DNA from 4 places in the Streptomyces sp. NPDC001599 genome. Region 4 is predicted to be linked to each of the others. Evidence: riboswitches for the same ligand, from Rfam matches in the RefSeq annotation. Region 4 holds a riboswitch; each other region holds the start of a gene.
The links. A riboswitch is a leader RNA that binds a small molecule or an ion and turns the genes downstream of it on or off. The one in region 4 is predicted to bind cobalamin.

Region 1 (3,608 bases), on a different contig from region 4:
CGAGGCGGCCGGATACGACACCCCGCCGTGGTGGTGGCCGCTGCCCGCGCTCGTGCTCGCCGGGCTGATCCTGGCACCGATCGTGACCCGGATGCCGGGCGGCGGCGGCCATCTGCCGGTGAACGGCCTGGGCGGCGCGCCCGTCGGCCCCCGGGCGCTGCCCGGCGCGGTGCTGGCCGCGCTGGCCACGCTGCCGCTCGGCGTGGTGCTGGGTCCCGAGGCCCCGCTCATGGCCGTCGGCAGCGGGCTCGCCCTGCTGGCGGTGCGGCGGGCGGGCGCGGGCGGCGACCAGCGGGCGAGCGCGATCCTCGCCACGGCCGGCTCCACCGCCGCGATCTCCACCATCCTCGGCGGCCCGATCGCGGCGGCGGTCCTGCTCATCGAGGGGGCGGGGCTGGCCGGCACCCAGCTGGTCGCCCTGCTGCTGCCCTGCCTGCTGGCCAGCGCGACCGGCGCCCTGGTCTTCACCGGCTTCGGTCAGTGGACGGGGCTGGAGATCGGCGCGCTGGGCCTGCCCGACCTGCCGCCGCAGGCCCATCCGGACGCGGGTGACTTCCTGTGGGGCCTGCCCACCGCCGCCCTGATCGCCGTACTGGTGACGCTGGCCCGCGCGCTGGGCCGTCGCACCGTCGCCTGGACCCGGCGCCGCACGGCCGCCCGCACCGTCGCCTGCGCCACCGCGGTCGGCGTCTGTGTCGCCGCGTACGCGCTGATCACCGGCCGTTCCCCGGCCGAGGCCGCGCTGTCCGGGCAGGCCACCCTCGCCCAGCTCGCCGCGCATCCGCACGCCTGGTCCGTGGGGGCGCTGGTCGCGCTGGTCGTGTGCAAGGGCCTGGCCTGGGGCGTCGCGCTGGGCGCGCTGCGCGGCGGCCCGATCTTCCCGGCCGTGCTGCTGGGCGCGGCGACGGCCCTGGCCTGCTCCGGGCTGCCCGGCTTCGGTGCCACCCCGGCCCTCGCCCTCGGCATCGCCGCCGCGGCGGCCGCGGTGACGGGGCTGCCGCTGGCCAGCTCGGTCCTGGCGGTGCTGCTGATGGGCCGGGACTCCCACGACCAGATGCCGCTGATCGTCATGGCCTCGGTCGTCTCGTTCGTCGTGGCCCAGCTGGTGCGCCGGACCCGGCCGGAAGCGGGCGGGGCGCCGGACGGATCGCCGACGGCGGGAGCGGCGCGGTGAAGGACCGCCGGACCGCGCACCCGCGCCCCCGACCTCGCCCACGTCCCCGTACCGGCTGGGACGCCGTCCGGCCCTGGCTCGTACGGGCGGGGATCGCGGCCGCCGTGGGCGTGGCGTACTTCCTGCTCCCCCTCGACCACCTGGGGCCGCAGCGGCCGGTGCTGAGCTGGGTGCTGTTCGCCCTGCTGCTGGCCGTCGTGGCCGTACTGCTGCTGCGGCAGATCCGGCACGTTCTCCTGGACCGTCCGGACAGCCGGCCCGGGGTGGTCATCTCGCTGCTGATCGTCCTGTCCGTGCACGTCTTCTCGGCCACGTACTACGCCCTCGCCAAGTCGCCGGGCGAGTTCAGCGGACTGCACACCCGGATCGACGCGCTGTACTTCACCGTGGTGACGCTCGCGACCGTCGGGTACGGGGACATCACCCCGCACGGCCAGGCCGCACGGGTCGTGGCCATCCTCCAGATCACCTACAGCTTCGTCTTCCTCACGGCCGCCGCGACCGCGCTGACCACCCGGATGCGGGACATGGTGGTCCGGCGGCCCGAGCGGGGCGGCCGGTCCCGCTGACGGCGGCGCCGGGCGTTTGCGCAGCACCGAGGCCTGTTCGGCGGCCCGGCGGGGCGCCCGCCGGGTCCGAGGCCCGCTTGTGCCCGCCCCCGTGGGAGCACTACTGTCGCCACGCCTTGGTGAACGGGAAATCCGGTGTGATGCCGGTGCGGCCCTCGCCACTGTGAATCGGGAAGTCCGGCTCCGGCCCTGGCGGGCAGCCACTGGATCGCTTGCGATCCGGGAAGGCGGAGCACGGGCGGTGGTACCCGTAAGCCAGGAGACCGGCCAAGGCGCGTCGTCCATCCACGAGGTGCTGGAGAGGGTCTGCTGAGCCATGCACATAGCCGAGGGCTTTCTGCCACCGGCGCACGCGATCGCCTGGGGTGTCGCGTCCGCGCCGTTCGTCGTCCACGGAGTCCGGTCACTCACCCGTGAGGTCAGGGAGCACCCGGAGAGCACGCTGCTCCTCGGCGCCTCCGGAGCCTTCACGTTCGTCCTGTCGGCCCTGAAGCTGCCGTCGGTCACCGGGAGTTGCTCCCATCCGACCGGCACCGGTCTGGGCGCGATCCTGTTCCGGCCGCCGATCATGGCGGTCCTGGGCACCATCACCCTGCTCTTCCAGGCGCTCCTGCTCGCCCACGGCGGGCTGACCACGCTCGGCGCCAACGTCTTCTCGATGGCGATCGTCGGCCCCTGGGCCGGGTACGGCGTCTACCGGCTGCTGCGCCGCTGGGACGTGCCGTTGATGGTCACCGTGTTCTTCGGCGCGTTCGTCGCCGACCTGTCGACCTACTGCGTGACCAGCGTGCAGCTGGCGCTGGCCTTCCCCGACCCGGGCAGCGGATTCCTGGGCGCGCTCGGCAAGTTCGGCTCGATCTTCGCCGTCACGCAGATCCCGCTCGCGGTCAGCGAGGGCCTGCTCACCGTGATCGTGATGCGGCTGCTCGTGCAGTCCAGCAAGGGCGAACTGACCCGGCTGGGCGTGCTGCTGACCCGGTCCGGCGAGCGGAAGCGGGAGGCGGTGGCCCGATGAGCCGGAACGCGAAGATCAACACCCTGCTGCTGCTCGCCGTGGCCGCGCTGGCGGTACTGCCGCTGGTGCTGGGCCTCGGCGACCACAAGGAGGAACCGTTCGCCGGGTCCGACGCGGAGGCGGAGACGGCGATCACCGAGATCGAGCCGGACTACGAACCGTGGTTCTCCCCGCTGTACGAACCGCCGTCCGGGGAGGTCGAGTCGGCGCTGTTCGCGCTGCAGGCCGCGCTCGGCGCGGGCGTGCTGGCGTACTACTTCGGCCTGCGCCGGGGTCGACGGCAGGGCGAGGAACGGGCGTTGGCCACCTCCGAGGCCACGGCGGCCGCGGGGGACGCCCCCGAAGGGGACTGAGTGCTGCCGATCGACGCGGCGGCGCACAGCAGTCGATGGCGCCGCCGCCATCCCCTGGACAAAGCCGTGCTCGGTCTCGGCCTGACCGTGCTCGCGATCTCGCTGCCGCCCTGGCCGGGTGCCGCGCTGGTGCTGGTGGCGGCGCTGGCGGTGCTGCTCGGCCCGGCGGGCGTGCCCGGGCGTCGGCTGTGGCGGGCCTACCGGGTACCGCTGGGCTTCTGCGTGACGGGGGCGCTGCCGCTGCTGGTGCAGGTCGGGGGCCCGGACGGGTTCCTGTCGGCGGCCGACGGCGGCGCGGTGCGCGCGGGTGGGCTGCTGCTGCGCACCTCGGCGGCCTCGCTGGGGGTGCTGCTGTTCGCGTTCACCACGCCGATGTCCGACCTGCTGCCGCGCCTGGTGCGGGCCGGGGTGCCCGCGCCCGTCGTGGACGTGGCGCTGGTGACGTACCGGATGAGTTTCCTGCTGCTGGACTCGGTGCGCCGGATCCGTCAGGCGCA
Region 2 (3,608 bases), on a different contig from region 4:
GGCGAGGACGGGGGCGAGGGCCAGGGCCAGGGCGGCGGGGCGTGCGCGGTTCGGCATGCTGGTGGTGACTCCTTCGAGGGCGGGCGGGGCGGGGCGGGGCGGACGAGGCAGGGCGGACGAGCCGGGCTCACTACTGAGCCGGCAGGCGGTCGAAGAGCAGTTGGAGTGCGCCGGTCTCCGGGTGGGCGACGCGGTGCGCCCGGACTCCGAAGACGTCGGCCAGCAGATCGGCCGTGAGAACGTCGTGCGGAGCTCCGGAGGCGACGATCCGTCCGCCGTCGACGACGTGCAGGCGGTCGCAGTGGAGCGCGGCGAGGTTGAGGTCGTGCAGGGCGGCCAGCACGGTCGGCCCACTGGCCCGCACCAGGGACAGGACTTCCAACTGCTGGGCGATGTCCAGGTGGTTGGTGGGCTCGTCCAGGACGAGGATCCGCGGCTGCTGGGCGAGTGCGCGAGCGATCAGGACCCGTTGCCTCTCCCCGCCGGAGAGGGTGAGGAAGCCGCGGTCGGTCAGGTGGCCCGCGCCGACTCCGTCCAGGGCGGCGGCGCAGACGTGCCGGTCCTCGTCGGAGGTCCGGGCCGCCGCCCCTTGGTGCGGCAGTCTGCCCATGGCCACGACCTCGGCCACCGTGAAGTCGAACTCCGCCCCCGCTTCCTGCGGCAGGGCGGCGAGCCGGCGCGCGCTCTCCCGCGGGCTCAGGGAGGGCAGGTCGTCACCGCCGAGCCGGACCACGCCGGCCGTGGGCCGCAGCGCCCGGTACACGCAGCGCAACAGGGTCGACTTGCCGCTGCCGTTGGGTCCGACGAGCCCGACGAACCGGCCGCTGTCCGCGCGCAGCGACACCTCGTCGAGCACCCGAACACCGGACATCTCCACCGTGAGTCCCTCGACCTCGACCTGCATCACACGCCTCCGAAGGTGTAGGTACGGCGGCGCATCAGCAGGACGAAGCAGGGCACGCCGATCGCCGCCGTCAGTACGCCCAGCGGCAGTTCGGCGGGCGCGAGCACGACCCGCGACAGGATGTCGACCCAGACCAGCAGTACGGCCCCGCCCAGGGGCGCCACGGCCAGCAGCCGCCGGTGGTCCGCGCCGACCAGCATCCGGGCCGCGTGCGGGACCATCAGGCCGACGAAGCCGATCGCCCCGCTGACCGCGACCACCGCACCCGTGACGGCCGCGGCGGTGAGGAACAGTTCCTTGCGCAGCCGCCCGGGGTCCACGCCCAGCGCGGCGGCGGTCTCGTCGCCCATCGCGAGGGCGTTCAGGCGCCGGGCCGACCAGCCGAGATGGACGAGGCCGCCGAGGACCGCGCCCGCGGCGATCGGTACGGAGGACCAGTTCGCCCCGCCCAGGCTGCCGAGCAGCCACATCATGGCGGACCGCGCCGCTTCGCCGTGCTCGGCGGCGAACACCATGAAGGTGGTGACGGCCGAGAAGCCGTAGTACATCGCGGTACCGGTCAGCACCAGCCGGAGCGGGGTCAGGCCCCGCGGGGTCCGGGCGATCGCGTACACCAGCACCATGGCCGCGAGCGCGGAGAGGAACGCCGCCGTGGACAGCGCCCAGAGACCGAGCGCTCCGAAGGCCCCGAAGATGAGCACGGCGTTGGCCCCCACGGCGGCACCGGAGGAGATGCCGAGGACGAAGGGGTCCGCCAGAGCGTTGCGGACCATGGCCTGGACGGCGACGCCGACGGACGCCAGGCCGGCGCCGACGACCGCCGCGAGCACGGCTCGTGGGAACCGGAGTTCCCAGACGATGGTGTAGGCGGCGACGTCGTCCGCGTCTATGGTCCCGCCGGTCAGGCCCGCCCAGAGGTAGTGCAGGGCCTCGCTCCAGGAGAGCCCCGCCGCGCCGATGCACGCCCCGCAGGCCAGCGAGACGGGAAGCGCGACGCACAGCCCTGCCACCAGCAGGGGAAGTGAGGCGCGCCTGGCCGGTGGTGGCCCGCTGTTCCTCGTACGGTCCGGTGGGGCGGCGGGTGTCCGGTCGCGGAGCGTGGCCACAGGCGTTTCGCTTTCGCCTCGGGCCGTGCGCCTGCGTGATCGAAGGAGCGGGCCCGGACGCTGGGCGCCCTGCACAGCACCTCTCGCAGTCCACGGCGATTGACAGGGGCTTCACCACCGCGGGTAATCGGGCTTACGGGACCCCTTGCGGGGCTCCGCCTACCGTTGCGGGTCAGCGCCGGACTTCGACCGGACTTCCCCCACGAGGCGCTTCGCAGCGTACCTCGTCACCTTCTGCGGGCAGGAAGCGCACCCGGACTCCGCGGCTTCCGTCGCACGGAATGCCCGGACTGCCGCCGACGGACGGCCGGACCGATGATGGAGAGCAGAGGCCGTGAACCGGCCCGAACGTGAGGAATGTATTGATGACGAACAGCAGTGGCCGACGTCGGCCGGACGTCACGACGGTTGAGATCATCGGTGGGCCGGAAGCACTCGAGGTCGGCCTCAGCGACTACGACGCCCGGTGGGCGGAGACCTACCTGCGTCACCGGCGTCGGATCCTTGACGCGTTGGCGGCGGACGTCGATGTCGAGCACATCGGCTCCACTTCGGTTCCGGGACTGGCCGCCAAGCCGATCGTGGACATCGTCGTCGCGGTGGCCGACATCACGGCGGAGGAGGACTACCTCGACGCGCTGTTGGCGGCCGGGTACGAACTGCGGGTTCGCGAGCCAGGACACCGACTCGTGCGCACACCCACTCGCGACGTGCATGTCCACGTCTACGAGAGAGGGGCCGCGGCGGTGCACGAGTACCTCCTCTTCCGTGACCACCTGCGCACCGACGCGGGCGATCGCGCCCTGTACGAGAACGTCAAACGAGCCCTGTTCGACCAGCCGTGGAGCGACATGAACGACTACTCCGACGCCAAGAGCGACGTCATCCTCGCGATCAAGTCCCGAGCCAAGGCCGGTGTCCGCCCGGACGGTGAGGGCATGACGACGCCCTCCGCCTCCGGACCAGGCGCACCGTGACGGCGTCTCGTACGGCTATGTCTCCGGCAGCGCGGGCCGACGCTCCGCGCGAGCGGTCGAGGTCTCGTCAGCGTCGGCCTGGGTCATCAGTGCGGTGAAGACCCGTTCCACGTGCCGTCAGCGGCCCACCGTCCGGCAGCCCGCCTCGGCGCCGTTACGCGTACGAGTCGACGTTGATCGAGTAACCGGCACCGGCGCTGAGGTCGGGGCGGCTTCCGTGGCCCTCTTCCGCGAGCAGTTCGGCGGTGAGGAAGATGATCCGCAGGTTCATCGTCTTCGTGACGAAGCTCAGGTCGTCGGGCGCGGCGTCGGGCGCCGGGATCCATCCGTCCTGTTGCGCTGCCGTCCGGTAATGCGCCGCCACATCGGCCCGTGTGCCGGGAAAGGCGTACGTCCGCTCGGCGTACACCGTGACCTCGCCGCTGTCGGACCAGCAGCCGGCGTCGACCTCCTCGAAGCCCCGGGCGACGGTGGCCTCGTCGGGTCGGGAGTCAAGGATGTGGAGCGCCGTCAGCTCCTCGACCCGGGCGTCGGTCCCCTCGCAGTCCTGGGCGAGGTCCATCAGCGTGCAGCCGGTGAGCGCCGAGGTCACGAGCAGGGTCGCCACGAGAAGCGATACGG
Region 3 (3,608 bases), on a different contig from region 4:
CGGCGTCACCTCCGGCCAGGCCCTGTCCGGCGTCGTGGGACCGCTCATCGAGGTGCCCGTCCTGATCGGCCTCGTCTACGTGTCCCTGGCCTGGCGCACGAAGTTCACCGCGTCCGACGCGCCCGCGCGGTGATCAGCGAGACCGGCACCTGGTGGCGCCCCTTCCTCCCCGCCGTCCCGGGCCGCGGAGACTTCGAGGGCCGTCAACTGCACACCGCCTCCTATCGCAGACCGCAGACCGCAGACCGCAGACCGCAGGACTTCGCGGGGCTGGGGGGCCGGGCCGGAGGGCGGGGGAGAGTGATCGTCGTCGGGGGCGGCAAATCGGGCGCCCGGATCGCCGCCGACCTCGCGTACGACCCCGAGCCGACCTGGGAAGAGTGCGCTGCTGCTGCCGGAGCCACCGGCGAGGTTGAGGACGAGCGGGGTACGGCCGGCCACCGCCTCGACGGCTCTGGCCGGATAACGCCTCAGGGATCACCGCCTCCTCGGCCAGACTTGTTGCCTCACGACACATGCGCACCGCTGCCGCGGTGGCCCGTGCCCGGGAGGCCCTTTCATGACGTCAGGCACGAGGCCGGACGAGGACGGCGCGGTAGCCCCGCCCGGAAGTCAACGGCCGCCCGGGGACCGCGTCGCGCTGCGCGGCGATCTGCGCTCGGCCCTGCCCGACGCCTCTGCGGCGGTGGTGGTCACGGCGCTCGTGTTCGCCCTCCTGTGGGCGCGCATGGAGTCGGGTGCTTCGGACACCGTCGCGGTCATGCCGTTCATGGACGATGCGGGCACCTACTGGATGTACTTGCTCAGCCAGGCATTCGGCTGGTCGGGGCTGCTGTGGGCCTGGGGCACGGTCATGTTGGGCCTGCTGCTGTCGGGGCCGCGCCCCACCCGGCTGCCGGTCTCCCGGCAGGTGCTGGAGCGCTGGCACCGCACCACGAGCCTGACGACGATGGCGCTGATGTCCGCGCACGCGCTGATGTTCGCGGCGGAACTCGTCCGCTACGAGACCAAGGTGGACTGGGCCGAGCGATTGTGGGTGGGATTCGCCGACACCTTCGTGCCTGGCTGGTACGACTCCGGCACCGGCCGGATCGCCATCCCGCTGGGACAGGCCGCCCTGTACCTGGCAATCCCGCTCGGGCTGCTGTTCTACGTACGGCACCGCATCGGTGCGAACACCTGGCGACGGCTGCACCGCTTCGTGATCGTCGTCTACGTGCTGAGCGTGTGGCACACCCTGCTCTACGGAACCAACGTCTGGTTCGGGGAGTGGCCGCGCACCGTCCTGTGGCTGCTGCAACTGCCCGTCGCCGCACTGCTGCTGGCCCGTCTGCTGCGACCTGCCCGCCGGGCCGAACGGCTGGGGCCGCCGAGGCGAGGCGCGGGCACGGCCCGTCCGGCCTGGTGGGGGCGCGCGGCCGGACGCGTCGCCGCCGGAGCCGTCGTTGTCGGGCTGGTCGTCGTGGTGACGTCCGGTCGTGACGGCGGACGGGACCGTCCGACCCATCCGCCCGCCACGGCCCCGCACTCCCAGGAAACGGACTGACGGCGGCACCGGTCGGGCGGCACGGCATCCCGGGATGGGATGATGGCCGGCGACAAGGCGACGGCGGAACGAGGAAGCCGGTGAGAATCCGGCGCGGTCCCGCCACTGTGATCGGCGAGCGCGTCCCGACAGGCCACTGCCCCGCAGCGGGTGGGAAGGCCGGGACGCGCATCGACCCGAGAGCCAGGAGACTCACGCGGTCGCCTCCTCGACGGACCACCGGGGCGGATCTCCCCGGAGAGAGGGACGGCATCGCATGCCCGCAACGCCGACCGGACGAACGACCGACGACGCGAGGACCGGGGCGGTGGCCGCCCCCTTGCCGTGCCGCGTCGTCGTGTGCCGCGACTGCTGCTGCGGCAGCCCCAAAGTGACCGGCGTCGACCACGCCGCCCAGACCGAACGCCTGCGCGCCGCGGTACCGGTACGCGTCTCCGACTGCCTCGACGCCTGCGACCACGCCAACGTCATCGTCGTCCAGCCCTCCGCCGAGGGCCGCGCCGCCGGCGCCCGGCCCGTCTGGCTGGGGCTGGTCAACGACCCGGACGCCACCGAGGACATCGCCGCCTGGGCACGCGCGGGCGGACCGGGCGTGGCGCCCCGACCGGACATCCTCGACCTGTACACCATCACGCCGCCACGACGGCGTACGGCCTTCTGACCGCGCCGCTGGACACCGGCAGGCGCTTCCGTGCGGGTCGGGAGCGGGACAGCTCGTCGCGGATCGCGAGGGCGGCGGCCACCAGGTGTTCGAGCGAGGCCCGGGTCTCGGGCCAGGCGCGGGCGACCTGTGTCTGGGAGCGGGCCGCCCTGCCGTGTCGATCCGCCCGGCGCGCAGGTCGGCGCGAGCGTCCCCGGTCGCCGGCCCCGGCGCGGCCCGTCCCGCCCGGTCCGTTCTGTCTGTCCCGCCGTCACAGACGCACCTCTCTGAGGAGGCAGTCGGCCGCAACTCGTCCGAAGTTCCCGTGGCGTTGACGTGACATGAATCACCGCGAGCGGGTTGAGTCGCGAGTCGGGGAACTTCCCGTACTCCCCATGACGGGGCGCCGAGACTGCAAGGATGAGCCGCCATGAGTGCTGGGTGGTGTCTCCGCACGACGAGAGCCGCGGTGTTCGCGGCCGTCTGCGTGCTGCTCGCCGCCCTCGGACACGTGCTGATGTCGGGGAAGGGGCTGCCCTGGTGGGTGCTCCTCTCCGGCACCGGGGCCGTCGGGGCCGTCGGCTGGGCCTTCGGGGCCCACGAACGGCGCCGCCGTACGGTGGCAGGTCTGACGGTCGCCGTGCAGACCTGCCTGCACCTCGCCTTCACGCTCGCGCAGTCCGGCGGTCGGCCGGCACCGGCACCGGCACCGGCACCGGCACCGGCACCGGCACCGGCACCGGCACCGGCACCGGCACCGGACGGTATGCCCTCCCTGGGGCAGTGGGCCGACCGGTTTCTCGGCGGCCCGGCCCCGACGCCCGCGCAGGCCGCCCGGGCCCATGACATCGCGGCCGCCGCGGGGTTGCACCACCCGGAGCACCTGGGCTCCCACGGTGCCGACAGCACGGCGCCGATGGGCCACGGCATGGAATCCATGGCCGGTATGGGTATGGGCGGCATGCATGACATGACGCACATGGCCGGCATGTCCTCCTGGGGCATGGCGGCCGCCCACCTGCTGGCCGCCGTGCTGTGCGGACTCTGGCTGGCCCAGGGCGAGAGCGCGCTCTTCAAGACGGTCCGCGCCTGCGCGGACCGCGCGTTCGTGCCGTTGCGGCTGGTCCTGGCGGTGCTCTGCCCGCCCCCTGCTCCGCCCTCCGTCCGGCCTGCTCCGCGGCCGAGGTGGCGGCTGCGGCAGCTCCTGCTCGTCCACGTCCTCACCACCCGGGGTCCTCCAGGGGAGACCGCTGTCGTCTGACAGCCGGAACACCGCCACCGCCCTCCGCGCGGCGGCGGTCTCCTGTCCGCGCCCCGCGCGGGCGGGATCTCCCCCTCACCCGTGCCTCCGCCGACGGTCACTGCGCCGTGCCCGGTCGGTGTGCGCGGGGCTCAGGAAGGACCCACAGGACCATGACCCCT
Region 4 (3,608 bases):
TCGGGACTGCGCGCCCCCGCGCTGATCGCGTTCGTGAAGGACACGCTGATCTACATCGTCATCGCGGTGGCGATCATCTACATCCCGATCAAGCTGGGCGGCTTCGACGACATCTTCGCGTCGGCGAGCGACAAGTTCACCGAGGCGGGCAAGGGCGGGGTGGTGCCGGACGCGGGGGGTCAGTGGACCTACGCGACCCTCGCGCTCGGCTCGGCGCTCGCGCTGTTCATGTACCCGCACTCGATCACCGCCACGCTGTCCTCGCGCAGCCGTGAGGTGATCCGCCGCAACACCACGATCCTGCCGCTGTACTCCCTGATGCTGGGCCTGCTCGCCCTCCTCGGCTTCATGGCGATCGCGGCCGGGGTGAAGGTGGACAACGGCCAGCTGGCGATCCCGCAGCTGTTCGAGAACATGTTCCCGGACTGGTTCGCGGGCGTCGCCTTCGCGGCGATCGGCATCGGCGCGCTGGTTCCGGCGGCGATCATGTCGATCGCGGCCGCGAACCTGTTCACCCGCAACATCTACAAGGACTTCATCAAGCCGGACGCCACGCCGCAGCAGGAGACGAAGGTCTCCAAGCTGGTGTCGCTGCTGGTGAAGGTGGGCGCGCTGATCTTCGTCCTGGGCATGGACAAGACCGTCGCGATCAACTTCCAGCTGCTGGGCGGCATCTGGATCCTGCAGACCTTCCCGGCCCTGGTCGGCGGCCTGTTCACCCGCTGGTTCCACCGCTGGGCGCTGCTCGGCGGCTGGGCGGTCGGCATGGTCTACGGCACGGTCGCCGCCTACGGTGTCGCCTCGCCGACGCAGAAGCACTTCGGCGGCTCCTCCGACGAGATCCCCGGCATCGGCGAGATCGGCTACATCGGTCTCACCGCCTTCGTGCTGAACGTCCTGGTCACCGTGGTCCTGACCTTCGTCCTGAGGGCCGTCAAGGCGCCCGACGGCGTCGACGAGACCAAGCCGTCCGACTACACGGCGGACGCCGGCGACCCCGGCGTCCAGGTGGAACTGCCCCCGGCCACGGCGGGCAGCTCGCACTAGCCGCGCTCTTCAGCGGGCCGTCGGAGAAATCCGGCGGCCCGTTGTCGTACCCGTGGGGCACACTCGGCGTCATGGACTTCGTGATCCGGCGGGCGACGGCCGAGGAGTACGACACCCTCGGCGAGATCACCGCGCAGGCCTACCTGCGCGACGGCCTCCTCGACTTCGGGGAGAGCGATTCGTACCTGGACGAGCTGCGCGACGTGGCCAAGCGCGCGGCGGCCGCGGAGGTGCTGGTCGCCGCGGCGGACGGCCGGGTGCTCGGCGGCGTGACCTTCGTGCCGTCCGGCGGCCCCATGGCGGACATCGCGCGACCCGGCGAGGCCGAGATACGCATGCTCGCCGTCGCCCGGGAGGCACGCGGCCGCGGGGCCGGCGAGGCCCTCGTGCGGGCCTGTGTCGACCGCGCCCGGGCCGTGCCGGGGTGCACGGGCGTCGTGCTGTCGACGCAGGCCGCCATGCGCACCGCGCACCGCCTCTACGAGCGCCTGGGCTTCGTCCGCACGCCCGACCGCGACTGGAACCCGCTGCCGGAGCTGGACGACATCATGCTGCTCGCCTACGAACTGACGCTCTGACACGGGCGCGACACTCCGTCACAACACCCCGTCGAGACACAACATCTGGGGGTGCTCGCGTCACCCGGCACAAGATGTATGCTCGTGCTCGCTGTCGCCGCAGGGGAATCCGGTGCGAATCCGGAACTGTCCCGCAACGGTGTACTTGCGTGCATCCGTACGTCTTCGCACGTGCGCGCACGCCTGTCCAGTCCGAGGACCTGCCGACAGTGCGCCCGGCCGCCTTGGCCCGGGTGCCATGACGTCCGGGCCTCGTGGAGTGGGCCGGTGGACGCGACGCCGCGTGCGCTCGTGAGCTGCCCCCTGCCCTCCCTCCGCCAGGCCCCGTGCCGAGCGAGGGAGTGCTCCACGTGACCATCGCGCCAGCCGATCCGGCTTCAGCGACCCCGGTGACGGCGACCGGGGAACCCGACGGACCCGGTGCCGCCCTGCTGCGGACCCTGACCGGACTGACCGCCGACCTCCAGGGCGCCGACCCCGGCCGGGTGGCCGCCGCCGCACTGCGCGGCCGGTCCGCCCGCGCCGACGAGGCCGAGCTGCGCGAGCTGGCCACCGAGGCGGCCGCCGGTCTGATCTCCGAGGACCCGGTCTACTCCCGGCTGGCCGCCCGCCTGCTGACCATCGGCATCCGCGCCGAGGCCGCCTCCCAGGGCGTCGCCGCCTTCACCGACTCGGTCGCCACCGGCCACCGCGAGGGCCTGATCGCCGACCGCACCGCCGCCTTCGTACGGCTGCACGCGGACCGCCTCGACGCGCTGATCGACCCGGCCGCCGACGACCGCTTCGGCTACTTCGGCCTGCGTACGCTCTACAGCCGCTACCTGCTCCGCCACCCGATCACCCGCAAGGCCGTCGAGACGCCCCAGCACTTCCTGCTGCGGGTCGCCGCCGGACTCGCCGAGGACGACACGGCCCGCGCGGTGGACGAGGTCGCCGCCCTGTACGGCCTGATGAGCCGCCTGGACTACCTGCCCTCCTCCCCCACCCTCTTCAACTCCGGCACCCGGCACGCCCAGATGTCGTCCTGCTACCTCCTGGACTCCCCCAAGGACGAGCTGGACTCCCTCTACGACCGCCTCCACCAGGTGGCCCGCCTGTCCAAGCACGCCGGCGGCATCGGCATCGCGTACTCCCGCGTCCGCGCCCGTGGTTCGCTGATCCGCGGCACCAACGGGCACTCCAACGGCATCGTCCCGTTCCTGAAGACGCTGGACGCCTCCGTCGCCGCCGTGAACCAGGGCGGCCGGCGCAAGGGCGCGGCGGCGGTCTACCTGGAGACCTGGCACGCGGACGTCGAGGAGTTCCTGGAGCTGCGCGACAACACCGGCGAGGACGCCCGCCGTACGCACAACCTGAACCTCGCGCACTGGGTGCCGGACGAGTTCATGCGCCGCGTGGACGCCGACGGGACCTGGTCGCTGTTCTCCCCCGCCGACGTGCCGGAGCTGACCGACCTGTGGGGCGAGGAGTTCGACGCGGCCTACCGCCGGGCGGAGGAGGCGGGGCTCGCCCGCAGGACGCTGCCCGCCCGTGAGCTGTACGGCCGCATGATGCGCACCCTGGCGCAGACCGGCAACGGCTGGATGACCTTCAAGGACACCGCCAACCGCACGGCCAACCAGACCGCGACCCCCGGCCACGTCGTCCACTCCTCCAACCTCTGCACGGAGATCCTGGAGGTCACCGACGACGGGGAGACGGCGGTCTGCAACCTGGGCTCGGTCAACCTCGGCGCGTTCGTCGACGAGGCCCGCGGGGACATGGACTGGGAGCGCCTGGACGCCACCGTCCGCACCGCGGTCACCTTCCTGGACCGGGTCGTCGACATCAACTTCTACCCGACCGAGCAGGCGGGCCGCTCCAACGCCCGCTGGCGCCCGGTCGGTCTCGGCGCGATGGGCCTCCAGGACGTCTTCTTCCGGTTGCGCCTGCCCTTCGACTCCCCCGAGGCGAAGGCCCTGTCCACCCGCATCGCCGAGCGGG

Region 1: another riboswitch for cobalamin. It lies ahead of ACFYZ3_RS17525 (energy-coupling factor ABC transporter permease); the one in region 4 lies ahead of ACFYZ3_RS26305 (ribonucleoside-diphosphate reductase subunit alpha).
Region 2: another riboswitch for cobalamin. It lies ahead of ACFYZ3_RS37870 (FecCD family ABC transporter permease); the one in region 4 lies ahead of ACFYZ3_RS26305 (ribonucleoside-diphosphate reductase subunit alpha).
Region 3: another riboswitch for cobalamin. It lies ahead of ACFYZ3_RS09935 ((2Fe-2S) ferredoxin domain-containing protein); the one in region 4 lies ahead of ACFYZ3_RS26305 (ribonucleoside-diphosphate reductase subunit alpha).

What each region holds. Positions count from the first base shown of each region.
Region 1 is NZ_JBIAVA010000006.1:114,885-118,492, reverse strand. Features, by position in the region: gene ACFYZ3_RS17535 (chloride channel protein) at 1-1,174, shown strand, start outside; gene ACFYZ3_RS17530 (potassium channel family protein) at 1,171-1,743, shown strand; cobalamin riboswitch at 1,844-2,030, shown strand; gene ACFYZ3_RS17525 (energy-coupling factor ABC transporter permease) at 2,060-2,758, shown strand; gene ACFYZ3_RS17520 (energy-coupling factor ABC transporter substrate-binding protein) at 2,755-3,111, shown strand; gene cbiQ (cobalt ECF transporter T component CbiQ) at 3,112-3,608, shown strand, end outside.
Region 2 is NZ_JBIAVA010000029.1:16,351-19,958, reverse strand. Features, by position in the region: gene ACFYZ3_RS37880 (ABC transporter substrate-binding protein) at 1-57, opposite strand, end outside; gene ACFYZ3_RS37875 (ABC transporter ATP-binding protein) at 131-904, opposite strand; gene ACFYZ3_RS37870 (FecCD family ABC transporter permease) at 904-2,010, opposite strand; cobalamin riboswitch at 2,111-2,252, opposite strand; gene ACFYZ3_RS37865 (GrpB family protein) at 2,376-2,987, shown strand; gene ACFYZ3_RS37860 (hypothetical protein) at 3,142-3,594, opposite strand.
Region 3 is NZ_JBIAVA010000003.1:249,976-253,583, forward strand. Features, by position in the region: gene arsB (ACR3 family arsenite efflux transporter) at 1-133, shown strand, start outside; partial or broken gene ACFYZ3_RS09925 (hypothetical protein) at 121-375, shown strand; gene ACFYZ3_RS09930 (ferric reductase-like transmembrane domain-containing protein) at 560-1,546, shown strand; cobalamin riboswitch at 1,614-1,740, shown strand; gene ACFYZ3_RS09935 ((2Fe-2S) ferredoxin domain-containing protein) at 1,803-2,207, shown strand; gene ACFYZ3_RS09940 (hypothetical protein) at 2,617-3,447, shown strand; gene ACFYZ3_RS09945 (sigma-70 family RNA polymerase sigma factor) at 3,600-3,608, shown strand, end outside.
Region 4 is NZ_JBIAVA010000011.1:65,425-69,032, reverse strand. Features, by position in the region: gene mctP (monocarboxylate uptake permease MctP) at 1-1,047, shown strand, start outside; gene ACFYZ3_RS26310 (GNAT family N-acetyltransferase) at 1,119-1,625, shown strand; cobalamin riboswitch at 1,687-1,848, shown strand; gene ACFYZ3_RS26305 (ribonucleoside-diphosphate reductase subunit alpha) at 1,976-3,608, shown strand, end outside.